4 regions of the Halomonas sp. MS1 genome follow, and region 4 is predicted to be linked to each of the others. Evidence: predicted binding sites of a transcription regulator. Region 4 holds the regulator's gene; each other region holds the start of a gene.
The links. Region 4 encodes FNR, which switches genes on or off when oxygen is low (the NO sensors DNR and NnrR bind a similar motif). Its sites were predicted from a motif close to TTGATNTANATCAA; they were not measured.
Positions count from the first base shown of each region.

Region 1 (7,565 bases), 440 kb from region 4:
AGCGATTGATGCGCTGGTAAGCAAGCACTTACTGCCAGGGGTTGAGCGCCCAGCGCTGGATGCCGATACCCTAAACGGCATGCTCAAAGGCTTTATCGATTTAGCTTTCGAGCACCAAGGGCGCTTTTACGTGTTGGACTGGAAATCGAACTATTTAGGGCCGAATGACAGCGATTACGAACCGGAAGCCTTGCGCCATGCGCTGCTAGCCAAGCGCTATGATCTCCAGGCCGCGCTTTACCTGCTGGCTATGCATCGGCTGCTAAAAGCGCGCCTGCCCGACTACGACCCGCACCAGCACTTGGGCGGTTCAATGACGGTATTTCTGCGCGGCAGCCGCAGCCCAGGGCGCGGGGTATTTTCCGAGCCCGCCCCGGTTGAACTGATCGAAGCACTGGACAGCCTGTTTGCAGGCGCACCGTTTTCAAGTCCCGCACAGGAAGCGACGGTATGAGTAAGCCCAAAGACACCCACACCTTCGACCTGTTTGGCGATGCCGTTGAAACACAGGATGCCCAGCCCTCCACGGCTTCCACGCCAGTGAGCGCTCACCCTGCGTTAAGCGATACCACGGAATTACTAACTCTATGCGAGCGCTGGGTAGCCAGGGGCTGGCTGCGTGATTTAGACCGCGCCCTGGTGCGCTTTTTAGCGGCAGAAGCAGCGGATGCCCCCGCGCTGCTGCTGTTAGCCGCCGCCCTGGCCAGCCACCAGCTAGGCCGTGGCCATGTGTGCTTGGACTTAAACGCCACGCTTAACGCACCGGATTTTGCCCTTTCGCTACCGCCAGAAGGGGATGATTTAAGCGACCCGCCACCGCTGCCCAGCGATGTGCTGGCAACGCTCACGCTAAGCGAATGGCAAGCTGCGCTGCATCACCCACTGCTCACCAGCGAAGGCCCCGGCAACACACCGCTGGTGGTAGTGACCACTCACTCAGGTTCAGACACGCGGCTCTACCTACGCCGCTACTGGCAGTATGAGCAAACCCTACACCAGCAAATCGCCAGCCGCTTAGAAGATGAAAACACCACACACACACAGGCGGTGAATGATAACGCCACGACGGCAACTGATAACCGTTGTAGGAGACCAATTTATTGGGCGATGGGTGACGATAGTCACCCCGGCCTTCTCCCCCAGGCACTGCATATTCTGTTCAAGCCAAGCGACGGCCTCGACTGGCAAAAAACCGCCTGCGCCCTGGCCGCCCGCAGCCGCTTCGGCATTATTACCGGCGGCCCCGGCACCGGCAAAACCACCACCGTGGTGCGCCTGCTCGCCCTGCTGCAAACCCTGCAACTGGCCCACTCACCCAGCCAACCGCTGCGCATTCGCCTAGCCGCCCCCACCGGCAAAGCCGCCGCCCGCCTGAATGAATCCATCGCCGGGCAAGTCAGCCAACTCCCCTTCAAAGGATTAACCACCTTATTGGAAGGAGCTTTGTCGGAGGGAGCTTTGTTGGAAGGAGCTTTGTGGGAGGGAGCTTCAGCTCGCGAGGGTGAGGCCCCAGAGCAGCTAAAAGCCGCCATTCCAACTGAAGTCACCACACTTCACCGCTTATTAGGCGCAAGACCCGACACCCGCCACTTCCGCCACAGCGTCGCCAACCCGCTAGCGTTGGATGTACTGGTGATCGACGAAGCGTCCATGGTAGATATCGAAATGATGGCCGCCGTGCTAAGCGCTCTGCCCGCCAATGCCCAGTGCGTGCTGCTGGGGGATAAAGACCAGTTGGCATCGGTAGAAGCTGGCTCGGTACTCGGCGATTTATGCCGCCGCGCCGAAGCCGCCCACTACACCCCAGCAACCGCCCAATGGCTGGAAAGCGCCACCGGCCAGCCGCTGCCACCCGAGTACCTGGATGCTGACGGCCAGCCGCTCGACCAAGCCATTACCATGCTGCGGGTAAGCCACCGCTTTAACGAACACAGCGGCATTGGCCAGTTAGCCCAGGCGATTAACCAGCCCAGCCATGCCCAAACTGACTGGGAAAAACAGCAGGCTGTTAACGCCGTGCTACGCCATGGCTACCCAGACCTTCACCACCTAACGCTTGCTGAGGACACCGCGCTGGATAAGCTGGTCATTCACGGCAGCGCGGATAAGTTTCTCAATGGCGGTGAAGGCCGCACTAACCACAAAAATGAACCCATCGCCCCGCCCACTGGCTATCGCCACTACCTAAAGGTGCTAAACGCACAGCGCCCGCGCGGGGAATCGTTTGAGGACAACCCAGCGGCCTATAACGCCTGGGCAAGCGATGTGTTAAGTGCCTACAGCCACTTCCAGCTGCTATGCGCGCTGCGCAAAGGCCCCTGGGGGGTAGAAGGTTTAAACCTGCATATCGCCAAAACCCTACGCAGCGAAAAGCTGCTGTTTGGCAGTGATTACACGTTGGAGAAAGGCTGGTATGAAGGCCGTCCGGTACTGGTCACCCAAAACGACTACGGTCTAAAACTGATGAACGGTGATATCGGCATCACCCTGGCGGTGCCGGATCCCCGCAATCCGCAACAAAAGCTGTTGAGAGTTGCCTTTCCTTCATCAAGTGCCACCAGTGATGCCGATAACCCCATCCGCTGGGTGCTGCCCTCCCGCCTGCACGCGGTAGAAACCGTATTCGCGATGACGGTACACAAATCCCAAGGCTCGGAGTTCCTGCACACCGCCCTGCTGCTACCGCCCACCATCAACCCGATTCTGACCCGCGAACTAGTCTACACCGGCATCACTCGCGCCCGCGACTGGCTCACGCTAGTGGAAGCCAAACGCGGAGTGCTGAATGAGGCTGTGGTGAGGGAAGTGATGAGGGTTAGTGGGATGTAGAAGGTTATCATCAAAACCGACATTAACGGTGCTGGTGGTGTCGGTCTTCGGCCAGAAGCGGATGTTGAGGAAGTGTTGATATAATGCCTTGCTCACCGACACATACTACGGAGAGCGTTTTGTGTAAGAAGCGACTACACAAAAACGAGCGTAGTAGTATGTATACGCGTCTAGCAACGTGTTAGTCCAGGAGGTTAGCAACAAGAACCGAACCCTTCGCAACTTGGTCAGTCGCACCTAATTTATTAAACTCATCAAGTACCGATTGAAGTGAATCACGAAGTATTTCGTTAGTTACATCTACGTTCGGCAGTTCCGATAGCTTTTTCTCTATCCCTTGTGAGCAGCCTGCAATTTTAATACTCGCCACCATTGCTACGTAAAATTTTATATTAGTAATAGTTTTTCGTTCTAACTGAATTTCGCAATTTTCCGGCTTGAGATATGCTTCAACCGCCTTCATTATTTGAATTGTTTTAAGGTATATATCAATTGGCTTATCTAAGCTAAATATTCTCTTATATTCGACGTCTGAATTTATCAGCGTAGAAGGGCGAGCCCTTGCGCTATCAGGCTTCAACAGCATGATAGCCATCATTGCTTGCGCCATATAAGAAATACTAATAATCTTAGAGACTGGCATTCCTTGGTTTTTATAAAAATTCTTTTTTCTATCATAGTAGTAGCCGTTTGACTTAAGAAAATCTTCAATGTTTCTATGAATATCATCAGAGCTTCTTAGTGAGGCTGGCGGAATGGATGTTTGGCTGTTTGTTGCTCGTATAATTCTGTCTCTCGCTTCCTCATCTTCTTCGCATATCACTCTTACAAGCACAGCTCTTTCATCACCTCCATGACTTTCGAGTTGCGAGAAATATTGGTATATTTCATGCGACGTCTGAAGCCCATTAACAATTTGAGGGTCTTCAATTGTAAGTTGCTTTCCCGCCATTACTGCTTTAGGTGTTATAATTGTCACACCATTATTCAGGTACCAAAAGTTTTCTGACTCTTGATTTTCTAGCGTTTTTCGTATTCCTGTATTGACTACAACACTGCCTTGATAATCTCTAACATTTGATTCAAAAATACTTCTTGCTAATGATCCTGAATCGGATACGAACTCGTAGTATTTAGACAAACTCACTAAGCATAGATAACTGCCAGCGGTTGTACCAATTGGTGATTCAGCCACCTCTAGCACTCTCGAAGTAGATGGTACGTTCCTCGTCATCTCAAGTAGTTTAGTCGCACCTATGAATTCAAATGAAAACTCAGCGCCACTAAACATTCTGAAGATATCTTCTTGTAGTTTTGGCACCTTACCTGAGACATTCTGGTGTACATCATCGCCTTGAGTTGCATAGAAATATCTTATTTCTATTTTTGGAAATGTCTTTGCTAACTTTGCATACAAATCCCTAAAAAGCTTAACTTTATCAATAAGATCAACATTGTAGCGCGTAGCATAATCGTCTGGATTGTTCGCGAGGTTAAATAAATCCTGAGCTGACTCCCTGAATTTCATTACAGCATCTTCTTTAAAAGAAGCAGAAGTTTTCGACTGAATTATAACCAGTTCAATGTGATTTTTTTTCTGGCTGGTATTTACAGGTGTATCTTCTTTTAACGACTCACCATTTATAAAAGTGTAGATCGAATCTATACCGCCGTCTCCACCATCACCTACTATCCCGTATGAAATGTCATCGTAGGTAAGATCATAATTCTTAAGTATTTCTGATGCCGAGTATATTTCGAAATACTCTGACACTGTCAATTCATCACCAGATTCTGCACATCGCTCCTTGATAATTTGCTCAAGAATTATCTGATCATTTGTTTTTTGAGCCATTTTCATTCCTTAGTAATTTTATTTTCATACGCACTTAAAGAGCTAACACTTGGCTTTTCGGCTTACCAGAGCGCAGCGTAAGTGCGTCTGATAACAGACTTTGGCTATGTTCTTAACCATGCCATTAACCGAGAAATAAAACCAAGGTGTACTGGTTCTACCTCTGGCTCTTTTTTAAACTCAGCTGGCGTAACTCTTACGCCGTGAACAACCTCCTCTTGTCCATTCAGATGTAGAAATAGACGACCAATCACTGTGCGATTATTTCCAGACGAAATGTAGTATTCACTTCCGATCTGGTAGAAAGACCAATGGTCTTTTTCTTCGTAACTGAAATAGTAATCAGGATTTCTCTCTAAAGACTGAACATTTCCAAAAGCTCTCTTGAGTCCCTGAAATGCGACATCCCTATTGTTCATGAAGTCAGCCCCAGAAGTCCCAGGAATTGGTTTCAACTGTCCCCACGTCTTGCCACAGTAATCGGGGTGGGTTGTTCCAACAACTTTGGAAAGATCCACACTACCCACCTGAGGCTCTCCCACATCAATACTTCGTCTGTCTAGATAAGACAGAGTATTATCGGAAAATGGGACTGTTTCGAGATCCATCTCCTCAAGAAAAGTATTCCATGACACTTATAAAATCTCCACTTAGAAAATAATAATGATTATCGTACTGGCTGCGTAACACTACTGAACCAGCATACTGACTCTGTCGTGAAGTCCGCTTGGTCGAAAGGCTTCATTCACGCAGTTCCTTATAAAACGCCACCCTACCCGCAATAGCTTCCATACCCTCAATCGGCTGCTCGTAGCTCCAAGCGATATCCTGAATATCACCCTGCGAGAAATACACTGTGTGCCCTTTAAATGGGCAATAGGTGGTGGTTTCTGACACGGTGAGTAAATCCATCCGCACGTCTTCACGAGGGAAGTAGTGGCGTGGTGGGTAGCCGCGTTCGCGGAGTTCAAGCGTATTGGTGGAATCGGCGATTAGCGTGCCATCAACATGCGCCTGCACGCGTTGGCTAATAGGGTGAAGCTCAATGCGTGGGGCATTTTGCATTAGGTTGTTCCCTGCGGCGTTGTTCGCTCTAATGCTTCGATCCTAGCAGTTAAATTATATTTAGCCCACTTTGCAGACTTAGTTTTTAGTCGATATTGGTCACTTCATGACCTAGATCACTCATCACTTCCACGCCGCCGCCCAGCCTACTCCTCCGGTGGGGAAAGGTGGGCATCGGTCAGGGTACGTGGCCGGTACTCACACATGGTATCGGCCCAGCGCTTCCATACACTCTCATCGACTGAAATATTCACCGCAGGAAGCCCCTGCATACCCTGCGCATACTGCCGGTAAAATCGGCCGTCGCCCTTGTATCTAAGACGTGCATACTTGGCGTAGAGCCCTTTTAGAAAATCAGCAAACGAATCTTTCGGTGCCATTCTCCAGGCATCCTCAGCAACATCGAAGGGTGCCACTTTTAGGCCTGCCTGCTGCGCTTTGGTTAACATCCAGCTCAACGGTATGTCGGCCAGCGTGTCGTCAGTGCCATAGCCGCCGCCTACATTGGCGTGGGCACCGATAAACCAGCGCTGCTCGACGTTGCGGTTGCCCGCTTTCTGCTTGCCATCCTTGCTCGTCCAGAGCGATACGTTATACGCCGACCTGTGTTCGTCCAGCGCGGCCGCTTGATAGGCATGATCGACAATGCTGGAAAGCTCGGTATCGTGCCAATCGTATTTTCTTTTGAACAGGTTGGTTCCGGGCACGCCCAGTGCGCCAACGGTATCCCACACGCCAATGAAATGAATCCTGGGCTGGCGGCTGAAGCGCTCCTTGAACTCTGTGCATACCTCAGAATCGGGGTGCAAATCGCGGTTTCGATAAATACGTTCGGCCTTATCGAGCAGCCCTGGCGTGACGACATGCACTAGCCCGCATTTACGAATCATCCCCACCAGACTTCTGGCGGTGTAGGCACCGCGGCTGAATCCAAATATCCAGATTTCATCGCCTTCACTGTAACGCCTTGCCAGCCAGTCATAGCCTTCCCGTAGGTTTTTGCTCAGCCCATAACCGAAGGCTCCGCCGGAAAAGCGCTGAAATTTGGATGTCCCTACGCCGGGATCATAATAGAACCGCTGCCTGATACCGTCATCGTCATCATGGAGCAGCCGGGTAATACGATACACATTGGTTTGATCTTCAGGGTCGTTCCAGGTGCCATCGAATAGCAGAATCAATTTTTGCTTTGCCATGGTGCCCCCATGATGATGCACGCCTTTGAACAGTGCTCATAATCGCTTAATGAGGGGCAGACGATGCACGATGCGCTCTTGGCCAACGCGTACCTGCGACCTCCACATTATTTAATGAAGGTTAGTCGACAATTCATCCCGTCACCTGTTGATAGCCAACTCTAAGCAGCGCCCCCGATGCGGGCGCTGCTTAAGAGGTGTTGGCTCGTAGCATCAAAGGCCTGGGATTGGCTCACGCTGGTCGAAACCAAACGCGGGCTGTTGAACGAGTCGGTGACGAGGGAGGTGATGCGGGTGAGCGTGGGGTGAAGCTTACACGTTCGACTGTTTTGTCGCGTAGCAGGGGGCCGCCCTACGCTACTGATTGAGACTAACGCGTTTGCTTGCTGGCACTGGTTATACCTTTTTTACTTCTGGCCAACCTGACTGACTTGGATAAATTCTAAATTTCGAGTCAGAACGTGGAAAACACTGCCCGCTCAGCCCTGAAAAATCTGCATAGCTTCTGGGCATTTCGTAAAAAGATACGATTCGATCTAACTCTGCAAATACTAGAATCGAAATGCTATCACTGATGAGGATGGCGCTTTTCGATTCCAGGTCATATTCAAAACCAAGCA
Region 1 covers NZ_CP098926.1:106,493-114,057, forward strand. The annotation lists gene recB (exodeoxyribonuclease V subunit beta) at 1-454, shown strand, start outside; gene recD (exodeoxyribonuclease V subunit alpha) at 451-2,829, shown strand; gene NF683_RS00475 (AIPR family protein) at 3,011-4,684, opposite strand; gene NF683_RS00480 (hypothetical protein) at 4,789-5,319, opposite strand; gene NF683_RS00485 (DUF427 domain-containing protein) at 5,426-5,749, opposite strand; gene NF683_RS00490 (DUF2235 domain-containing protein) at 5,896-6,945, opposite strand; gene NF683_RS00495 (hypothetical protein) at 7,342-7,565, opposite strand, start outside.
Region 1: NF683_RS00485 (DUF427 domain-containing protein) is a predicted target of FNR. The motif match lies at 5,856-5,869, and genes of this name have one in related genera.

Region 2 (7,565 bases), 2.1 Mb from region 4:
CTCGAGACTCAGACCATTTCACCAGATCGCTACGTGGTGGAACGTCATCTGTGCATCGATACGACCGCAGCGGGTGGCAACGCCAGCTTGCTGGCAACGGCTGAATAGGCCCGCTGGCTTTGTCGGCGCCATGCTTCTCAACTAAACTTAGACGACAATAACCTCGTGTTGCCGGGAAGTGGCCAGTACAGGCGCTTCCCTAGCAAGGAATATCGAGGACCAAGCGGTAGCGCCTTGCTACACGAATAAGAAGCGGAGTTAAACATGCGTGCTACTAGCGGTTCTGCACGGCAAGCGCGCTAACCTGTCGGAGCTAGCTCCGTCCTGACAAATTGGAGAACTTTCATGGCTATCGGTGTTTGGATTAGTCTTTTTGCCTACTTTGCGCTCATGATCGCCATCGGCATTTATGCCATGCGCAAAGCGACATCTTCATCAGAAGATTACATGCTGGGGGGACGTGGCCTCAGTCCACAAGTAGCAGCTCTATCGGCTGGCGCTTCGGACATGAGCGGCTGGTTGCTGCTGGGGTTGCCCGGCGCAATGTTTGTTTCCGGCTTGGGATCCGCCTGGATCGGCATTGGCCTTCTGGTGGGTGCGTTCTTCAACTGGACCCTGGTCGCCCCCCGACTGCGTGAACAGACGGTTCACTACGGTAATGCGATTACCATTCCAGCCTTTTTGGCAAACCGATTTCCGACACGTGCGCTTTCACTGCGCACGGTGTCTGCTATCGTTATCGTCATCTTTTTCGCGGTTTACACGGCATCAGGTCTAGTCGCTGGGGGCAAACTGTTTGAAAGCGCGTTTGCCGGTATTTTTAACATCGGCGGCATGAGCGACTACGCTATAGGCATCCTCATTACACTTGGCGTGGTACTTGTCTACACCGTTGTTGGCGGCTTCCTGGCCGTGAGTATGACCGACTTCGTGCAAGGCTGCATCATGATGCTGGCGCTAGTAATCATGCCTGCAGTGGTGCTATTTGGCGAAGGCGGCGGCGGGTTCTCCCAAGCATCACAGACGCTAAATGAAGTCGACCCCACCCTGCTATCCTGGACGTCAGGGCTGACCTTTATTGGCTGGCTCTCTGCGGTTACCTGGGGACTGGGGTACTTCGGTCAACCACACATCATTGTGCGCTTTATGGCCATTCGGACGCTGAAAGATGTGCCTACTGCCCGTAATATCGGCATGAGCTGGATGCTTATTTCCCTGATTGGCGCGGTCTCTCTAGGTCTGTTTGGCCGGGCTTATGCAGTCCGCAACGGCATGGATATCGAGGATCCAGAAACGATCTTCATCATTCTGGCGAACCTGCTATTCCACCCGCTGGTCACCGGCTTCCTCTATGCGGCACTGCTTGCTGCGATTATGAGCACCATTTCCAGCCAATTGTTAGTATCGTCGTCTTCATTGACCGAAGACTTCTATCGCCTGTTCCTAAGAAAGGAAGCAACCGATAAAGAGTGCGTAAAGGTCGGTCGAATCTGTGTCGTACTGGTTGGTCTGGTGGCCGCTGTGATTGCATCAAATCCGGACTCGCAAGTTCTTGGGCTCGTAAGTAATGCCTGGGCTGGCTTTGGCGCAGCATTTGGCCCGCTGATCATTCTGTCGCTAATGTGGTCTCGCACGAACGGAGCTGGCGCCATTGCAGGCATGGTAGTGGGTGCTGCTACCGTCATGATTTGGATTGCATTAGGCTGGAACGGAGAATTTATGGGTGGCCCCGGCGTGTACGAGATCATCCCCGGCTTCATCGCTGCCTTTATTGCCATCTTGGTGGTTAGTAGCATAACTGCCGATGCGGGTGAATATCAGCATATTGATCGCTAGACGAGCGTCAATGACACACTCAGCTTAATTAAAAATTAGCTGATTATTGAGGCCTTCCCATGCCACGGGAAGGCCTCTTTCACTTCTGACAGCCTCTTTTAAAAGCCCATTATTTAGCGGCGGAGCTCCACTCTTTGCCCCAGGTCAATAACCTGCCCTCCTCTACCCGATACACTCTTTGCATGGTTCGCGATCATGTCGAACAACGGTTCATGTTAACCACTCACTGCAAAGACTCACATTAATGGTCAGGAGCAATGCTATGCGCCATAACTCTCTTTCAACACTGCTCACCACTGGACTTGCAGCAGCCACATTGATGGCAAGCGGCCAAGTTTTAGCTTACGGCGCTGGCGATTTCTTTACTCGCGTGGGTGTTGCCAAAGTGGAGCCAAAAAGCGACAACGGTTCATTAGCCGGAGGCGCGTTCGCGGTTGATGTTCAGGATAAAACCGATTTCGCATTTACCCTGGGCTACCGCTTCCACGACAAAATGGGCATCGAATTACTGGCAGCCCTGCCGTTTGAGCACGATATCGCCCTGAACGGTGATAATCTTGCCTCTACCAAGCACCTTCCACCAACTCTAACGCTCCAGTACTACCCGCTAGGTGGCACTGATGCGCGCGTACAGCCTTATGTCGGCGCAGGTATTAACTACACCTTTTTCTCTGATGAAGAGCTAGCCATAGGCGAACTGGAGCTGGACGACTCCTGGGGTGCCGCTGCTCAAGTGGGTATCGATTTGCTTATCGATGAAAACTGGGCACTTAACGCAGCAGCGTGGTATATCGACATCGATACTGACGCGACCGTTAACGGTGCCGCTGCAGGCACGGTAGAGATTGATCCCTTAGTGGTTATGGCAGGCTTAAGCTATCGCTTCTAACACCGCTAAGGCTGTGCTAGCCGCATAATCGCATGAAAAATGCCCAGTCCCGCTGCTTGCGGCGCTGGGCATTGTCTTTGCCGATACCCTCATAAAACTAGGCTTCAGCTTCTCGTATTAGTGCGACCTAGTTTTCGGTAACTAGCTGATCTATCTTTTCAACGGCTCGAACAACCAGTAGCTGGTCACTGGCACGAACTTTTTCCTGCATTAGATATGCAGCCACTGCCGGCGCTACATCGCACTTGGCAGGCATAGCGGCCTGGGCATCAATCAGTGCATTTAATCGAGCGATAAAAACAAATCGAATCCACTGAGGCAGCGACATCGTGTCGATACAGAAGGGTTGCTGACTATTAAATGCTGAAATATCAGGCGTTGGCATACGCCATAAGTTAGCGGCCTTCATAGTGGCTTCAAGCTCAAGAAGCGCGGTTTGAAGCTGTTGATGGACGCTCATAAGCACCTTTTCCATTTGAATCAGTAAAGCTTTATTATCCCAGCACTGTGGGTAAGTTGCCAACCGTCTGACAGAGTTTGTGTCTTATTCACAGATTCACAGAAAACCTGCAAGAGGCTGTGGATAAACTATGGAAAGATGTCGCTACTGTTACTCTCATGCGGGTTACACCATGTTGTGCAATTTTTAACCATTTTGATAATAAAGCACGGATTAATCAGCGTTTGCGGCTGACAGTGACACATCAGCAAGGTAGAGTGCAGGCTTGAAATGCGGAAGGATGTCATGCAACCAATCCAGACACTTGATGAGTTTTTTACCCGTAGCGGCGCAGACGTTTCCCTTTACCATATGGGACGACGAGTAACAGACTGCCCACGAGAAACGCTGCGAGCATTTGAAAACGGCGAGATAGCCTGGCCGGAACCCTGGCAGCAGCAGGCACGCCTTGGCGTAGTATTTCGTATGGGTGACATGCCTGAGCCAGCCATCTGGTTTTTGGCGCTGCCGCTAGACGAACAGGGCAAGCTCTCCCCTGCCCAACGAGACGGTTTTATTAATCGCTTGCTCGAAACCCTTGGGCGAAATGCTGCGCAGCTAGAAAATAAGCTAGGCCAGGCAGAAACTACTGACGTGGATCATCTAATGAAGGATAATCCGCTCGCTTTTTCGCCTGATATTACTTTTCAAGCAATGCTTAATGCTCAGGCCAGTTATGCATTAGAGCTTGCCGCTAGCCAACACTTAGAGCCTGTCGAGGCCTATCTTAGCGGCCAGCAGACTATTGACTGGCAAGCACTGGGGTTACAAGGCATCGCTGATTATGTGGTACGCCTCGACTTATCCACATCAGAAGCGCTAGCGCTGCGCCTTCCCCAGTTGCCCACTAGTGTCGCTCACTCGCTGTGCTATTGCCTGGAGCATAGGCCTCTTGCAGAGCCGCTGGTCAGTGCATTACGGGCGCGTGGAGAGCAGGCAGCCATTGATGGTGACGTAGAAACCCTGTGCGCCTGCGTTCGCGCCGTGGGCTGTACTCCGTCAGTTAGTGTCGGCAAATGGTACTCAAGCCTGTTAAATGACCCTGTTGCTTGCGGCCCAGACATTATCGCAGCCATTGCTGGCCGCGGGTGGCTACTGTTAGAAGACGCTGAACGTTTACCGTTGCTTTTGCAGCGTTTAGCAGAAGACAAACGCACTAATTTTAATGCAGTCGTACGTGACCTTGCACTGGTACCCAAACTTCGCCTTTTGGTTATGCTGACACTACGCGACGCGCCACCTGACTCCGCGATTCAGCTAAGGCTAAGTGCGTTGATTAACCAAGCTAGAAGCTAGCTATTTATTTATGAGACGCTAGATCGACTCATTTCTTGATGACAAACCTTCATTTGCCAGGAGTATGCCGTGAAGGAATTACCCTATCAGGCCAAAGCAGTCATCGGCCGCCGTGAAATGGTGACGTTACCTGAATTAGGGCTTCACCTTTGCTGCAAAGCCGATACTGGCGCGCGCACCTCTGCTTTGCATGCCGAAGAGATTGACACTCATGAAGATGAGGATGGGCAGCTGTGGGTAAGTTTTATTACCCATAGCGGTGGCCCGCAAACGCCTGCCCACCGCTACCAGCTCCACTTGCACGACCGGCGGCGCGTTACCAGCTCTAATGGGCACAGCGAGTGGCGTTATGTGATTCGCACCCCGATGCAATTGGGTGAACTAAATTTTCCGGTTGAACTAACCCTGACTGACCGTAGCAATATGCGCCATCCCATGCTGCTTGGGCGCCGCGCTATGCGACGCTTGCTTATAGCCCCTGGGGCTGCATTTTTGCACGGCGAGCCTTAAACTAACTTATTAGCCATATTTTTTGGCCCCGGAGCCCTGCATGCATATTGCCCTGCTTTCGCGCAATCGCAATCTATATTCTACTCGCCGCCTTATTGAGGCCGCCGAGCAGCGTGGACACACCGCTCGCGTGGTCGACACGCTGCGCTGCTATATGAGCATCGCCTCCCACCATCCGTCGATTCATTATAAAGGCGCTGAAATCGAGCCCTTCGATGCCGTCATTCCTCGCATAGGGGCATCGGTTACCTTTTATGGCTGCGCCGTACTGCGTCAATTTGAAATGATGGGCACCTACGTTATAAATGATTCAGTAGCCATCACTCGTTCACGGGATAAGCTGCGCTCGCTACAGCTTCTCTCTAGGAAGGGGCTGGGCTTACCCATCACGGGTTTCGCCCACTCTCCTGATGACATTCCCGACCTTATTACCATGGTCAAGGGTGCTCCGCTGGTCATCAAGCTGCTGGAAGGTACACAAGGTATCGGCGTTGTACTTGCTGAAACCAACCAAGCAGCTGAGTCGGTTATTCAAGCGTTTATGGGCATGAAAACCAACATCATGGTGCAGGAGTACATTAAAGAGGCGCGCGGTGCCGATATTCGCTGTCTGGTGATTGGCGATAAAGTGGTTGCGTCGATGAAGCGTCAGGCAGCCGAAGGTGAGTTCCGTTCAAACCTGCATCGTGGGGGCACCGCCAGCGTCATCCGCATTACCCCCGAAGAGCGCTCAACGGCCATTCGAGCGGCAAAAGCCATGGGACTGCGCGTTGCAGGTGTCGACTTACTGCGCTCTAACCATGGACCGGTGATTATGGAGGTCAACTCATCACCTGGATTACAAGGTATTGAGAATGCAACAGGCAAAGATATCGCCAGCATGATCATCGAACACATCGAAAAAAATGCCATGCCAGTGCGTAAAGCGCCACCCAAGCCTAAAGGCTAAGGCTTAATGCAAAAATAATCCGCATTAGGGGTGGCAAATTAGCGCTGCCACCCCCACAATCTGCGTCACCGAAGGAGGTAGACGCTCATGTTTCTCGACAATCGCCAAGTGGCGATGGACAGCGTGCTGGAAGCGCTGGCCGATAGCATTGATTATTTCCAGGATAATATCGAACGCCTGAGACCCACGCTGCGTGATGCACTGAAACCGCACTATACCGAGCGGTTAAACCAGATGCGTAAACTTCAGGAACTGGCCCGTGCGCACTTAAAAATGCTGCCTCGAGATGCTGACGTTGAGCGTGACGACTTTTTATGGCTATGGAGCCGTTTAAAAAGCTTTGTGGGCAACGATAGTCAGGTATTAATCAATGAGCTGTTGGAACAAGAGCGCGTACTGATGCAGGCCCTTTCAACGCTATTCACTCACCCCCTGCCCGACCCCATTGAGCCGGTAGTGGAAGAGTGCATGCAAGGTTGCCGCAAGCTAATACGCGAATTGTATAGCTTACAAAAGCGCAAAACGCATCGCTAGCCTATTGATCACCCGCCGCCTGCTCATGTGACGTCTCCGCCGACCTCACAAAGTAGTGGTAAATATCAAGGCCAACAGGGAGGCGAGACACTTCGCCGACGTTGCTACTAGCGTTTAATTCGATAGGTTCTGGAGAGCCTAGAAAGTAAGGCTCTCTTCCCCAAATATATAGATCACCTAACGTAGCGACCCGCGCCACCCATTCGCGCATTTTCAACCGCCACTCCCCGGCAGCAGATTTCTCTTCCGCCACACAGCCAGTTACATCCATTCCTAATGCGCGACCAATAAAAACCGCACGGGGAAGATGCCAGCTCTGAGTAACCAGCAACGCCTTATCTAACTGAAAGACATCTCTAGCGCGCGCAAGCGTGTCATAGGTACTGAACCCAGCAAAATCCATGGTGAGCTGGTCTGCTGGCACACCGCGACGATAAAGATCACGCCACATGGCGCGAGGCTCGTTATAGGCTTGAGTACGATTATCCCCAGAGATCAATAAATGACTGACCCGCTGATCGGCAATCAGGCGCGCTGAGGTTCGCATACGGGCGTTAAAGTGTGGGTTGCGAAAGCCGCTGCGTGTCCAGTTAGAGGTCCCAAATACGATCGCCACATCGGTTGGGCGGCACTCCGCAAAGCTGTCATCAATATAGCGTGCCGTACTGGCAACCACCCAAAAATTACCAACTATAAACAGCAATGTCGCCAACAGCATAAGTGCTCCTAGCGACATCAAAAAACGTTTTATGTAACGTAATAGCAAGCTGTGCATCCAGCTCCCCATCAGGGGTTAAAACATGCCGAGCTCAAGCTTGGCTTCGTCGCTCATCATGTCACGGCTCCAGGGCGGGCTGAAGACAATTTCAGTATGCACCTTGTTAATCTGAGGCGCACCTAGGATTTTATTTCGCGCATCCGCCGCAATGACATCGCCCATTCCACAGCCTGGTGCGGTCAGCGTCATACGAATAGTGACCATCCGCTCGCCACTGATCAAGCGCTCAAGACGGCAACCATAGACCAACCCTAGATCAACAATATTAACCGGT
Region 2 covers NZ_CP098926.1:3,112,877-3,120,441, reverse strand. The annotation lists gene putA (bifunctional proline dehydrogenase/L-glutamate gamma-semialdehyde dehydrogenase PutA) at 1-108, shown strand, start outside; gene putP (sodium/proline symporter PutP) at 346-1,836, shown strand; gene NF683_RS14220 (OmpW/AlkL family protein) at 2,099-2,725, shown strand; gene NF683_RS14215 (YqcC family protein) at 2,853-3,185, opposite strand; gene NF683_RS14210 (DUF3549 family protein) at 3,471-4,520, shown strand; gene NF683_RS14205 (ATP-dependent zinc protease family protein) at 4,590-5,030, shown strand; gene rimK (30S ribosomal protein S6--L-glutamate ligase) at 5,071-5,979, shown strand; gene NF683_RS14195 (hypothetical protein) at 6,067-6,513, shown strand; gene NF683_RS14190 (SanA/YdcF family protein) at 6,515-7,288, opposite strand; gene sufT (putative Fe-S cluster assembly protein SufT) at 7,307-7,565, opposite strand, start outside.
Region 2: NF683_RS14220 (OmpW/AlkL family protein) is a predicted target of FNR. The motif match lies at 1,971-1,984, and genes of this name have one in related genera.

Region 3 (7,565 bases), 1.8 Mb from region 4:
GCGCAATGGTGACACCTGCCATGTCCATGCTGGCCATATCGTGACCGCCGCCGTGTGACATATTCGACATATCGTGGCCTCCGCCGTTGGCCATGTTTAGCATCATTTGACGATGTTCTTCTTGGGCTTCTTTGCTACCAATCACAAACTCATGTTCTAAATTGCCGGTGTTGGTGATTTCAAATTTAACAATTTCACCCGCCGCCATTTCTAGCGTTTCAGGGTCGAACCACATATCGCCAGCATCAAGGCTGATCGTGCGGTCAACGTCAGCCTCGGTTAGGTTATTGCCACCACCGCCGTGGCCGGGTGCAGCCAGCGCCGCGCCCGTGATCAGACTTAATGAAAGGGCAAACAAAGACGTTGTTAAAAGAGTGTAGCGCATGGTCATTTACCTCAGAGGTTATTGTCACCCATTCTTTATACGGTGTTAACCTGAAACGAGCCTGAACCTACAGTAAAAATATGACCTGCCGGATAAGTAGCTATCACGAAAACTTGCAAGCGCAAGGCCTTATTTCGGGACCTTTTTTAATTCAATACAGCATCTTCCGCTTAATAGTGAAATTTGTTCAGTTGCCGATGTCGGCAGCAGGGATGCTCTTGGTCATCACTGCGCATCATTGTCGGTAGAAAATAGTTGCCCCTTGTTGATGATGATGGTAGCGCTAGTTACTTTTATCGCTATGACCGGACGTCGGCTTTCCACTTCATCTATATTAACCCTTGTGTCTACATTTCCTGAAAGTTTTGCCACAAGATGTTAATGCGAGCGTACAAGCACCATGAGCGCTCATCATCGACGTTGATCTATCAGCAGAAGGTGTAGCTCGTTAAATATCGCCCTCATGAACTCAATGACCAGCCGATGCTGGCCAGTTTGATCTAGATCAGCGTGAAAAAACCAGAGGACAGCTCTTGCAAAAGACCAGTGGCTCCCCAGGGATGAGAGAAGCAGAAAGGCTGAACCAGCACTGCACCTGTATCACTCTAGACCGACGAGCAGCCACCCAAAGTCTTATCGACCAGTTGGGCGACGATGCCGATGAGGCCTTTATCCGTTCGACCTGGCATCAACTTTTCTCGAATGTCGCTGTCTTTGTCCCATCTCAGGTTCTGGAGCAGATGAGGGCCACTGTTCAGGCCATAGAAAACGCCGCCGCTCTTCCCGACTATCAGCGACAAGTACTGTCTTGGGCCCCGCAAAGTGCACAGTTAAACCCCGGCCCAGTAGGTGTCTTCATGGGCTATGATTTCCATCTCGGCGAGGACGGGCCTCGCCTCATCGAAATCAATACCAATGCCGGAGGTGCATTTCTTAACGCGATCCTGGTACGGGCCCAACTGCAGTGTTGTGGTGATGCTAAAAGTGCGGCCGGGTCTGCCGACTTCGAGGCTAAAGTGATAGCCCAGTTCGAGAGCGAATGGCGTGCCCAGCGTGGCAATGGACGTCTGGAGAGGATAGCTATCGTTGATGATCAGCCTATGGGGCAATACCTCTATCCTGAATTCAAACTTGCCCAGCAGTTATTACGGCGTCATGGCATTGATGCTCTCATCCTCTCGCCTGGCGACCTTCGGTATGAGTCAGGCATGCTATACAGCGGCGGTAAGCGAGTAGATATGGTTTACAATCGCTTAGTGGATTTTGGGCTCGAAGCACCCGGAAACTCCGCCTTACACTCTGCCTGGTTGGACGGAGGCGCAGTCATAACCCCAAATCCCCATGCACACGCATTGTTCGCGGACAAACGCAACTTGGCTGTGTTATCAGATCCCGCGACGCTTATGGCTTGGGGGTTGAGCGCTCAAAATGCCGAATTACTTCGCTCTTGTATTCCCCGTACCTTACAGGTCAGCGCTGATAATGCTGATACCCTTTGGCAACAGCGACGGCAGTGGTTCTTCAAACCTGTCGCAGGCCACGGAAGTAAGGGAGTGTACCGGGGAAGTAAACTCACCAAAAAAACATTCAGCCAAATCTTGGAAAGCGACTATATTGCCCAGGCCCATGTGCCTCCCTCCGAACGCCTCGTTCTGGTCGATGGACAGCGTAAAAATCTCAAGGTCGACGTTAGACTGTATACCTATCGCGGCACACTGTTAATGGCCGCAGCGAGACTTTATCGAGGACAGACGACCAATTTCCGTACGCCAGGTGGGGGATTCGCACCTGTGCTTCTCATGAAAGATTAGTTATCAAAAATATGATCTAAAGAGTTTGTCCCACAACTTATGCGATTATCGTGATAGGGCGTGGAACTCATCTTGCAAGGCGATCGCCTCACTTCGGCCCGCGATTAGTTATTCGGAAATTGCTCCCAGCAACCTTTCAATTGCGCGCAAGTTTTTCCTGCATTTGGATTTAAAGCCTGGAAACTTACAATATTATCAGCTACGCGGATGAAACCTCGTCAATGAAGGCTGCCCTTAAAGGGGTATCTCTGGAGCGATATAGATAGCCACCTAGCCGAGCGATGGCCTTCATATAGAAACCATGTCGCGTCGCTGACCCAGTCGAGGCGGTGGAATCGACCGGTCGACCAGAACTAATAAATGATCAGTAAAGAACCGTTGCTAGCAAGGCAGCCGGGAACTGATGCCTAAGAATGATCAGTCCGGATACGATGTAGCCGAGCATAATGCCGATGGTGAGTCGATCGGCTGTGGTGAAGCACATATCCTCAATCCGGTAGCCAGTTTTTCAGATTCCATCATATACGTGTGTGCTAACGCACAGATCGTGTGATGTCAGACCCTGAACATGATGGTGCGGGTCCGTGTCGTTTGATCGCCAAGGTATCGGTCGCGTTACTATCCGCGCTAGATAACGAATAGTGCATTATGGAAATACAATCCTAATAATGTCAGGAAGGGTCTCCTCATGAATAGAGTCAACACTGCAGCAATGGCTTTTTGTCTTCTCGCTGTTCTGCCTAGGGCAGCATCCGCCCAAAACTCAGAGTACGGCCCACAAGGGGGTGTCCGTGAGTTTTCGATCTCTGGAACTGGCAGTAACGATCGGAATTTTAATAGCGGAAACTTCGGCGTGAGACTGTTGATCTTGGTTGGTATCTGAGGGATAACATGGTTGCCGGTGTTCGGCAAAGCGTCAATTACGCCGATGTCGAAGGCGAAGGCGGGCGTCACAGATGGTTTCTGGAACGGCTCAACCCGTGGTTACCTAACCCATCAGTTCCTTGATGGTCGTGCGCGGCCCTTCGTCGGTGCTAGCCTCGGTGGTATCTATGGAGACGGCGTCAAAGACAGCGCCTTCGCGGGACGGGAAACGGGTATGAAATACTATGTTCTGCCCAAGGCCTATTTCCTCGCTCGCGCTGAGTATCAGTTCCTGTTCAGCGATACCGACGATGCCACCGATGCGTTTCAGGAGGACGGTATCTGGGCTTATACGATTGGTCTGGGCTACAATTTCTGAACCACATCAAGATGCCACGAACCACCACGGCCACGTGGCGGGTGTGCATCTCTTGTCGCGCGCGGATGGCATCGGCCTTGCCTTCCGGATAGCGTTGCTTATAGCTATTAAGCTAGGTTCTTAACTACCTAAGGTGGTTGTCCTGACGGTCACCCATTCGGTGATGTCACCCTTGTCAGCACCGCCGTGATCAGCAGGATAACCACGACCAGCACCACCTCCAGCGCAATACTGCGCTGCAAACGTCGTGGGGCTGTTGCATCGCCGCTCTCAAAGGCAGGTACAAGCCGCCACTTGTTCGCGGCAGCAAATAACAGCAGCACCGCGACAATCAATACTTTGCCGATCAAGAACTGTCCATATGCCGTGGTGAGCAGGGGTGTGAGACCGCCTGTTAGCAGCGTGGCCAAAGTGACGCCCGCCAGTACCAACACGCCAACTCCGCCCATGGCGAGTTGCCCGAAACGGGTCAGAATGCGGGCGGTATTGCCGTGGTTGTAATGTTGCCCCACTAAGTGGAACAGCGGCCACAGCGAGGCTACCCAGAATGCTGCCGCCATCAGGTGAACGATCAGCAAGACAGCCAGAACGAGGCGTGGGGTGTTTACTGTATGCCCCACCTGCACGAATGCCAGCATCACCAATAAAACGCCTACTAGGCTCAAGCTGTTGGCTGTTTTCGAGAACGCTAAGTTATTAAGCTGAATCGCCTGGACCAGCAGCAAACCAGCTACCACCAGTATTAGTCGACCCCCGGACGCGCCATCGAACACGATCCCGAGCAACATTGGGTTGGTTGCAGCCGCTATATTGCCGCCTCCAAGGTAACCAGCTTCTAAAGACCACTGGAACAGAATCAGGATGACCCCCGCCCAGGCAGAAAGGACACCCATGCGGGCGACGCGCCTCCGGTCGTGATCAGGGAGCCGGGGAAACGCTAGACGAAACAACACGGCCCCCGTCGCGACTAGGGCGCTAAGGTAAATCCCGGCCGCCACGAGAATCATCGCGACGGTCCAGACATCGAGGCTATTTACGGAGAACCACCAAGCCACGGGTCAGGGCTCGACCGAGAAGTTAAAACCGTCGGACATCATGTGTCCGTCATCCGATAGGCCGCGCCAGTGCACCTGGTAGTCCCCAGCCGAAAGAATTTCACCGGGCTTCACGACGTAGCGTTCGACCTGTTCACTGCCTGGCTGACCATCAAGAGGAACGGGGCCGTTTGGGCCTGTCACTTCAAACTGGGTGATGCGCATCATGCCACCAAACTCGATGCCAATCTCTGCTGGGGAATCCTGAATGGTGACGCCATCCCTCGGTAAAGTGTTTACGCGGCCTTCATGGGCCAGTGCCGGGATTGCTAGCGACATCAACAGCGTTGCTAAGGAAGCGTGAATGATAGGGAGCGAACTCTTCTTCTTTTGCATACCGTATCCTTATGTTTTTCAGGGTTGAATGGATATTGTTACTTCATCGCGGAGGCGCTAAAACTGATTCGGTTGAGCCTTCTTACATCGTTCATTTTCCCTGTTTGGCGAACAAGGCGCATGGCGTCGTATGAATCTTCAAAGAAATGTGTAGGTGTTATAGCGTGCCAACCTGAAGCAGGGCTGAAAATGGCGGAAAAAATGATCTGTGACAACACTTAGGTATTGGGATCGGTTTCTCCTTTACCTTTGGGCCACCTATAGGTTGTAGGCTTATAACGAAAGCTAACTCCGCCTTCTTCCATTTTTAATGGATAAGGCGATGTCTCGACCAGCAACATGATAAGAGGAAATATCATGGTTAAGCACAAGATGATCTTTGTCATTGGTCTGGCTGCAAGCCTCAGTGTCCCCAGCAGCGCCATCTTCGCTCAAGGTATGAGCCAAGGCGCCCAAGGTCAGGGCAATATGATGGACGGCCAAGTCGGTATGGGTTCGGGCATGATGATGGGCAGTCAAGAAGGCATGTACCCAGGAATGATGATGGGAGGGCAAAGCGGGATGATGCCTTGTCCAATGATGGAAGGCATGGGGAGTATGTCCGGCATTGGCGGTATGCTCGACGAGCAGCAGATGAGTACCATGCGTGAGATGCGCCAAGAACACCGCGCGGCCCAGCTTGAGCGGATGGGCGAATTGATGAACCTGCGCGACGACATGATGCAAACCATGCAGACTGAACGCCCTGAACCAGAGGAAATAAAGGCGCTGCATGCTCAAATGGCCAACCTTCATGGCGATATGATGGCTGATAACGTGCGCATGCATAATCAGATGCAGGACTTACTGACCGATGAGCAGCGTGAACAGATGAGAGGAAGCATGCCCAGCCACCATGGCCCGCAATAAGCCTTGGCGATTGCCTCTTTTTTTAGGAGTGATGGTATGATGAACGCGGAATGTTTTGCTTTTATGGGGTCAATGGGGTGGCTAGGCTGGTTGATGCCCCTGGCCATGCTGTTATTAATTGGCTTGGCGATCGCTTCGCTGGCCAAGTACCTCTTCAGTCGTTCACGCTAAGGAGTTGAAAATAATGCAACATATGAGCACCAAGCTTTTACTCTCTGGTTCCATGCTGCTTGGGGCGGTCTCCGCCCAGGCGGCGTTACCGCCAGAGGCAACATTGTATAAAAACCCCCAGTGCGGCTGCTGTGACGCTTATGCACGCCATCTTGAAGAGCTCGGCGTAGAAGTGACGATTATTGACGATGTAGAGCTGGGTGATATTAAGCAGCAGGCAGGCGTGCCCTATGGCCTGGGTTCATGCCATACCATTGAGATGGGCGAGTATTGGATCGAAGGCCACGTTCCAATGGAAGCCGTGCAGGCGCTGTTTGAGGAACAACCCGATATTGACGGTATCGGTTTGGCGGGTATGCCCATTGGCACACCGGGTATGCCGGGGCCACAAGAAAGCCCTTACAATGTGTACACGTTTACAGGCCAGGAAGATGAGCCATTTATGACCCTTTAGTAGGGTGATAAAAGCTCGCCTGCTGTCTGCACGCCGTTCTAACGGACTCTTGTAGTACAGCAGGCGCATTCAAGTCATACATTACTAAAACGAAAGCGCTGTATTAAACTTAGGATTTACTTTGCTAGTGCGTTACGGGTCGATTCGTTACGGTAAGCTAAAAATAAGATTGCGTCGTTTTCTTTACACCTACACATTGCCACACTAGCAAGCCTGTTAAAGCTTACTTTGCGCAAAAACCTCCTATTAATATTACGCCTTAATAAAAGGTGAGCATGTTGTATACCCGCGTTAGTAAGATTGGCAGTTCGCATCCCACGTTTATTTCCCAAGCCCGCGTCCTTACTCGTTTTACGATGGCCAATGGGAATGGTGGTCATCGATAACAAAGACGTGCCCATGTGAGCCTGGGGAATGATGGTGGGAATGGCGATGAGGTTCCGGCCCCTCCCATCCCTCATGTTCGTGCTGATGATGTTCATCGTGGTAGTGCAGGTGGGTGTGACTTTGGGCAGCGTGCTCGTGCTCAAGAGCCATCGGGTCATGTGCGTGCCAGATAAGGGCCGCGAGCCCCGTTGCCGCCAGGGCCACCGTTCCCAGCAAAGCGAACGTACCCGTCAGTCCCAGGTTCACTCCCAGCCAGCCTGCCAACGGATAGGTGACTAGCCAACAGCTGTGTGACAACGAGAACTGGGCAGCAAACAGCGCTGGACGCTCCTCCGGCTGGCATGAACGTTTGAGCAGGCGCCCGGTGGGGGTCATGACCAACGAGGCCCCAGCGCCCAGCAGTAACCATAGCCCGACAAGCCCCGCAAACGATGGGCCCAGCCAGCCCAGGTAGAGGCTGAGTGCCATCATAACGCCACCCAGCAGCATGACTGGCCGCTCGGACACCCGTTCCAGCACCTTGGGCAGCAGTAAGGCTATTAGCATGGAGCCCCCGCCTGCGGCGGCAAAGGCCAGTGCGACTTCTTTCTCGCCCAAATTCAACACCGAGCGTACGAGTACCACCGTGTTGACGATCTGCATGGCCCCGGCGGCTGAAACAGCCAGGTTCAACGCCAGTAGCCCGCGCAACCGGGGCGTCTTCAGGTAAATCCGCATACCATGAGTAACGCGACGCCAGACGCCGGGGGCTTCCTCTAGGGGGTGAGACGCAGGC
Region 3 covers NZ_CP098926.1:3,364,747-3,372,311, forward strand. The annotation lists gene NF683_RS15435 (cupredoxin domain-containing protein) at 1-385, opposite strand, end outside; gene NF683_RS15440 (ATP-grasp domain-containing protein) at 919-2,196, shown strand; gene NF683_RS15445 (hypothetical protein) at 3,098-3,439, shown strand; gene NF683_RS15450 (copper resistance D family protein) at 3,589-4,446, opposite strand; gene NF683_RS15455 (copper resistance CopC family protein) at 4,498-4,869, opposite strand; gene NF683_RS15460 (hypothetical protein) at 5,227-5,778, shown strand; gene NF683_RS21310 (hypothetical protein) at 5,815-5,949, shown strand; gene NF683_RS15465 (DUF411 domain-containing protein) at 5,963-6,403, shown strand; gene NF683_RS15470 (MFS transporter) at 6,755-7,565, opposite strand, start outside.
Region 3: NF683_RS15455 (copper resistance CopC family protein) is a predicted target of FNR. The motif match lies at 5,071-5,084, and genes of this name have one in related genera.

Region 4 (7,565 bases):
AAGATTACTACGAGCACGGCAAAGCCATTAACATGGTATTCGCCAAGCAAGAGCAAGCGCGCACTTTAAATTTAAGTGCCGAGTTACGCATTGATCCGCTGACCAGCGATATTGTTGTTGATCTTGCTGGCGATGCTCGCCCAGACAAGCTCTATCTAGATCTTATTTTTCCCACCGAAGACGATCGTGACCAGTCGTTTGTACTAGAGCATGTGCGCGAAGGTCGCTACATCACTCAAGGACCTGACAATCTGCGCTATCGCTGGTATCTACAGCTGCAGCCAGAGCAAGGCGATGAATCAGCATGGCGCCTTATTGGAGAAGCACGCTTTCCTAACGAAAACACCATTGCACTACTACCTGGCGGGCGCTCGGAGAACGAATGACCACGACCGCCCTTAGCTGCTACCACTGCGGCAACCCGGTGCCCGAAGGGGCACCGTGGCGAATTAGCATTGACGACACATCCAAACCACTATGCTGCCCAGGTTGCGAAGCCGTCGCCCACGCCATCGTTGATGGCGGTTTGGAGAGCTATTATCGCTATCGCACAGAAATGCCAGAGCGCCCTGACGAGCGCCAAGCTGCCAAAGCAGAAACCTGGTCGGTATTTGATGACCCAGGGCTACAAGCGCAGTTTGTTCACCCAGAGGGTGACGAAGGACAAGTACGCGCCACACTCGCAATAGACGGTATCACCTGTGCAGCCTGCGCCTGGCTCATTGAACATCGTTTGAATGCACTTGATGGCGTTACTTCTAGCGCGGTTAACCTTACCCATCATCGCCTACGGGTGAGCTGGGACCCCACCGCCATCAACCTTTCACAGCTGTTCGCTGAACTAGCGGCCATTGGCTACGATGCGCAGCCCTATGAACCTGACCAAGCCCAAACACGCTTGCAACATGAAGAACGCATGAATGTGCGCCGTCTGATTGTCGCAGCCGTCGGGATGATGCAGGTCATGATGTTCTCCATTCCCATTTATGTATCGGGGCCTGGTGAGCTTAGCGAAGACTTTTATGCTCTGTTTCACTGGCTATCGTTTGCCCTAGCCACGCCCGTGGTATTTTTCTCAGCGCAACCTTTTTTCCGTAACGCATTGCGTGATCTGAAAACCGGCGTTCTTGGCATGGATGTGCCGGTCTCGCTAGCCATTGGCGGCGCCTATTTGGCGAGCAGCTATGCAGTGCTGTTTAACGTTGGCGATGTTTATTTCGACTCGGTCGCCATGTTTACCTTTTTCTTGCTATTTGGCCGTTATGTAGAAGGTAGGGCCAGGCGGCGCAGCGGCCACAGCGGCAATGCGCTGAGCGGCGTTTTGCCAGTGTCCGCTATTCGCCTTGAAGCTGATGGCAGTGAACGCATTCTACCTGCCAGTGAACTTAAAGAAGGCGACCGCGTGCTCATCAAGCCCGGTCATGGCGTTCCCGCTGATGGCATTATCGAAGACGGCGAATCCAGCCTTGATGAGTCGATGCTGACCGGTGAGTATTTGCCAGTGACTCGACGGGTAGGCGAAAGCGTGGTGGGTGGCAGCCAAAACATGGAAAACCCGCTCACCATAAAGGTAACCCATGCTGGCAATAGCGCCAGAGTGGCCGGTATTGTCGACTTAACCGATCGCGCCTTTGCAAGTCGCCCACGACTTGCCCAGATGGCGGCGCGTATGGCGCACCTGTTTGTATTACGGCTGCTGATCGTTACCGCCTGTGTCACAGTAGCATGGTGGTTTATTGATCCATCTCGCATGCTATGGGTACTACTCTCGGTATTAGTAGTCACTTGCCCTTGTGCACTGGCACTGGCCACCCCCACTGCGCTGACAGCAGGACATGGCCAGTTGCGCCAGCGAGGCGTACTCATTACACGTGCTGACGCGATCGAATCACTCTCCAACGTCACTCGGGTGATTTTTGATAAGACCGGTACGCTGACTCGCGGCGAAATGCAGCTGACCCAAACGCATCCTATTGACCAACAGCATCCCGCCCACAGCGATACGCCACTTAGTGCAGAGCATGCTCAAGCCATCGCAGCGGCGCTAGAAGCACACTCTGAACACCCCATTGCTAGGGCTTTCCGCCCATTTAGAGATGCCACTCTGCAGGCATGCAACCTCAAAAGTGTGACCGGAAGCGGGCTGGAAGGCACTTTGAACGGCGCAACATGGCGATTAGGTAAACCCGCTTTTGCGACGACAACCGCACTGCCCCAGCCAGGCGCCGGTCAGTGGCTGTTACTCAGTGAAAACAACGCACCACGTGCTTGGTTCAAGCTGCACGATGGCATTCGCGAAGATGCGGCCCAAACCGTTGCCGCACTTCAAGCCCGCGGGTTGGATGTAGAGCTACTTTCTGGTGACACGCAAGAAGCGGTAGGAAGCTTGGCAGAACAGCTCAATATTACCACGTGGCACGCTGGCAAATCGCCTGAGGGCAAGCTGGAGCGATTGCGTGAGTTACAAGCCAGCGGTGAGCGTGTCGTAATGATTGGTGATGGTATCAATGATGTGCCGGTATTAGCTGGCGCTGACGTTGCCATTGCTATGAATGGCGCCACAGACCTTGCCCGTACCCGCGCCGACGCGATATTGCTCAGTCCACGCCTAATGCGTATTTTTGAGGCGATTGATATTTCCTGCGCCACACGCCGCATTATGCGCCAAAATATGATGTGGTCAGTTTGCTACAATTTTTCAGCACTGCCTTTAGCAGCAATGGGGTTAATTCCCCCCTGGCTCGCTGCGATTGGCATGTCGCTAAGCTCCCTGATTGTGGTAGGTAACGCGCTACGTCTCACTCGCTGGCGTACCCCGCCCGCCCCTCAGATTGCCCTATCAACACCGGTGACGGCATGACGATTTTATACTTACTGATACCCCTTTCACTCACTCTTCTGGGCCTCGCGGTGTGGGCGTTTTTCTGGGCCGTGAAACACGACCAGTTTGACGATTTGGAAGGCCCAGCCCACCGCATTCTATTCGATGATGATGAGAATGACCTGACTCCCGAGCAGCGTGCAGCGCGTAAAAAAAGCGGCTCTTCTTCTCAAGATAACCAAGAGCCACCTGCATGAATCCGACGGGACTTGATTTACCACCCCTGCTAGCCGCGTTTGTATTTGGCTTAATGGGCGGCGCCCACTGTATCGGCATGTGTGGCGGCATTATGAGCGCGCTGACCTTTGCCGTACCGCCTAGCATGCGACACCCTGCCCGCATGGGTGGGCTGCTGATTAGCTATAACGCCGGACGCATTCTCAGCTATATGGTGGCGGGTGCCATTGTTGCTGCACTTGGCACACTTATCTCACTTTCTCCGTCTGCACGTGTTGCACTGCAGGCTTTCGCCGCATTGATGCTCATCTTAATGGCGCTCTATATCGCCAACTGGTGGAAAGGACTGCTGAAAGTAGAAGCGGTGGGAAGGCACCTTTGGCGTTATATAGAGCCAGTGGGAAGACGCCTGATGCCTGTCGTGCATCTTCCTCAAGCCTTCGCCCTAGGGACACTGTGGGGCTGGCTGCCCTGTGGTCTGGTTTACTCCATGCTAGCCTGGAGCTTAGCGATTGCAGACCCACTCGATGGCGCGCTTCTAATGGGTGCTTTTGGCCTGGGTACACTCCCTGCCCTGCTGGCAACAGGACTTGCAGCACAGCAGTTAAGCCATTTAATTCGCCACCCTGCCACTCGCAGCGTCGCCGCACTGTCGATTATCAGTTTCGCCCTTTGGCAACTATGGACGCTTATCTCCCTAACAGCGCATTAGCCAGACCCTCCGATAGCTTGATATAGCTCAACGCATTCCAAGTGACACCGACGTAGCATGCCGAGAGAACACTGAGCGACGGCGCTCAGTCACTCCTTTTGTTTACTTCTCACTTCGGAGCGCTCGCCATGCCTGTTCATGCCACTGCTGCCTTCTCACCTACCAACAAGGAAATGTCTGGGGCTAATGCCTGGGATGAAGCGCTACTGCGTCGCTATGACAAAAGTGGCCCACGTTACACATCCTACCCAACAGCTCTCGCGTTTCATGATCAGTTCAGCGCCGATGACTTTACTCAGGCGCTAGCGCGCAGTAACGAGAGCCACCGTCCGCTATCACTGTATGTGCATGTGCCCTTTTGTCGAAAAATTTGCTTCTACTGTGCTTGCAATAAAATCGCAACGAAGAATACCGCCCTTGCAGAACCTTACCTTTCTCGGCTAGATCGGGAAATGGTGCTCACTGCCCGCCATTTAGACACTTCACGCCCGGTGCAACAGTTACACTGGGGCGGTGGTACGCCCACATTTCTAACCTTGGCACAGATGGGGGACCTGATTGACCGCCTAGATGCCCGTTTTGGTTTATCTAGCTCAGCCGATCGCGATTACGCTATTGAAATAGATCCTCGTGAAGCAGACGTATTTACGTTACGCCATCTACAGTCGCTCGGCTTTAATCGGCTAAGCCTTGGCGTACAGGATTTAAACCTGCAGGTACAAAAAGCTATCAACCGCGTACAACCCCGGGTGCTCACCGAAACGTTGATGGAAGAAGCACACCGTCTTGGTTTTCGCTCACTCAATCTTGATTTGATTTATGGGCTGCCATTTCAAACCGAAAAAAGCTTTGCCGAGACGCTAAGCCAAGTCATCGAGCTCAACCCGGCACGGCTGTCCGTCTTTAATTATGCGCACATGCCCACCCGCTTTGCGCCACAGCGACGCATTAACGAAACGGATCTTCCCAGCGCCGATGAAAAGCTGGCTATTTTGCACACCACCATAGAAATGCTGACTAACGCAGGCTATGTGCATATTGGCATGGATCACTTTGCACGACCTGACGATAGCCTAGCGATTGCACAGCGCAACGGTACCTTACAACGCAATTTTCAGGGCTACTCTAGCCATGCACAGTGCGATTTAGTTGGCTTAGGCGTATCCGCTATATCACGGGTTGACGACGTTTACGCACAAAACCCGACCCAGCTTGGCCAATATGAAGCAGCCTTAGATCAAGGTAAGCTGGCAACCGTCAAAGGATTAAGGTTAAATAAGGACGACCTAATACGAAGAGACGTGATTGAACGGCTAATGTGCGACATGCACATTGATCTAGCGGCAGTTGGAAAGCGTTGGCACATCGATGCTAGTGATTATTTTTCCACCGCAATTGAGCAATTGAAGACAGCTGAGCAAGACGGCTTAATCACTCGCCATCAGCAAGTTATTAGCGCCACCCCCACTGGACGGCTGCTGATTCGCCATTTGGCAATGGCCTTTGATGCTCGCCTAGCTGACCAGCCTACTAAACGCTACTCTAAGATTGTATAAGCTTCTTGAGACGTCTTGCCTCTGGGCCTATGATGGCTAACGAGAAAGGGAGAATGATATGCCACAACCCGCCAGCCAACGACGCTCACTGCTGCAAGAGGCGCGCTGTCAGACCTGTAGCCTAAGCTCGCTGTGCCTGCCGCTTGCCTTAGAGCTTGAGGATATGGGCCAGTTTGATGCCATCATTCGCCGCCGCGCACCGCTCAAAAAAGGCGAGCCCCTGTTTCGCCAGGGCGATCACTTCACCAGTGTGTATGCCGTCCGCTCAGGCAGCCTGAAACAGGTGACCAGCGAAGGGAACGGCAATGATCAGCTGACAAATTTCTACCTTCCCAGCGAACTAGTGGGATTGGACGGAATTGATGAAGAGCACTACCCCGGTAGCGTCATTGCACTGGAAACCACAACGGTATGTGAAATTCCATTTGATCGCTTGGACCTGCTTTCCGAAGAACTGCCCGAACTACGTGGCCAGCTTTATCGGAGCATGAGCAAAGAATTGCGGGATGACCGGCGCATGATGCGCTTGCTATCGCGTAAGACGGCCGATCAACGACTAGCCAGCTTTTTAGTCACCCTTTCAGACCGTTTTCGTCGACGTGGATACTCGCCTTATAGCTTCAGACTCTCCATGTCCCGCGCCGACATCGGCAATTACTTAGGCTTGGCGGTAGAGACGGTCAGCCGTATTCTTAGCCGCTTTCAACAGCAAGAGGTGGTGGCTGTTTCAGGGCGCGAGGTTAATATTTTAGATATGCGGCGCCTCATCACGCTAGCTGAAGAGGAAGAACAGTCGGCTAGTCCACGCTAAGCGCCTGAATACGCCCTTCCATCAACGCCGCTTGTTTGGCTTCAAGGCCAGCAAAGTCAAATAAACCGCGGTCTGCTAGCTGGGAAGGCGCTACATTGGTCACCGCTTTAAACATGCTTTCTAGACGTCCTGGATGTTTTTTATCCCACTCAGCCAACATATCTTTGACAACTTGACGCTGGAGATTGGGCTGAGAGCCACATAAGTTGCAGGGAATAATAGGGAATTCCATTAGCCGAGAAAACTCTGCAATATCAGCCTCTTTGCAGTAGGCAAGGGGGCGAATGACAATATTCTTGCCATCGTCAGATAACAGCTTGGGAGGCATTGCTTTCAAAGTGCCACCAAAGAACATGTTAAGAAATAACGTTTCTAAAATATCTTCACGATGATGCCCTAGGGCAATCTTCGTTGCCCCAATTTCCTCGGCAAACCCATAGAGCGAGCCACGTCTTAGTCGTGAGCAGAGCGCGCAGGTCGTTTTTCCTTCTGGGGTTTTCTCTTTCACCACCGAGTAGGTGTCACGCTCTAGAATGTGGTATTCAACCCCCACTTTATCTAGGTACTGGGGCAACACATGCTCCGGAAAGCCTGGCTGTTTTTGATCCATATTGACGGCGACCAGAGAGAAGTTAACCGGCGCGTTGCGCTGCAGGTTAAGCAGTATCTCCAGCATCGTATAGCTATCTTTGCCGCCAGACAGGCACACCATCACCTTGTCACCTTCACCAATCATTTGATAATCAATGATGGCGTTGCCAACCTCTCGCCGTAAGCGCTTTTGTAGCTTATTAAATTCACGCTTTTGTTTAGCGGCGTGATGCTCGGATGGTGTCTGTGCGCTATTAACAGCAGGGCTGTTAACAGAAACAGAATCAGGCGCTGCGGGGTCAAAATAGTCAGGTTGTAGCATGGTGTAGGCACTGCCGATGGTAGAAGAAGCAGCGGGCATTCTAACAAGACTCACCACGTCCACCCAAGATAAACCCGTGGATTCATCCCATGAGGGTAGTAACGACTACCCCTGCTGGGCAATCTCGCGCTGCAAACGCAGATATAAAAGCGCGCTTGCGGTTGCATCCCCCAGCACTCCCATCCATTGAAGAGCGGGGATTTGCCAACGAGCGAGCGCTTCGGTTAGGCGGCCACTCGCCTCACACTGTGGATGTAAGCGACGCAGCTGACGATAGTGTAGCTTTCCAACGTCGACCTGGGCATTGGGCAAACCAAATCCCAACCCGGCTTTAAACAAAAGATTTAGGTGTTCCACCGAGCGCCCTAACTGCCAACCAATTAGCGGCCGATTACCAATGAATTCAGCTAGCGCCCCAAGATGCTCAGCGTTAGGCGCCAGCACCATGTCCGTCGCATACAGCTGATGATGTCGCCGCAGCGCGGGGGCGTTGCTGTTCTGCTCTTCTGCCAGGG
Region 4 covers NZ_CP098926.1:548,940-556,504, forward strand. The annotation lists gene NF683_RS02695 (FixH family protein) at 1-386, shown strand, start outside; gene NF683_RS02700 (heavy metal translocating P-type ATPase) at 383-2,860, shown strand; gene ccoS (cbb3-type cytochrome oxidase assembly protein CcoS) at 2,857-3,078, shown strand; gene NF683_RS02710 (sulfite exporter TauE/SafE family protein) at 3,075-3,770, shown strand; gene hemN (oxygen-independent coproporphyrinogen III oxidase) at 3,899-5,326, shown strand; gene fnr (fumarate/nitrate reduction transcriptional regulator Fnr) at 5,385-6,137, shown strand; gene ttcA (tRNA 2-thiocytidine(32) synthetase TtcA) at 6,124-7,089, opposite strand; gene NF683_RS02730 (3'-5' exonuclease family protein) at 7,156-7,565, opposite strand, start outside.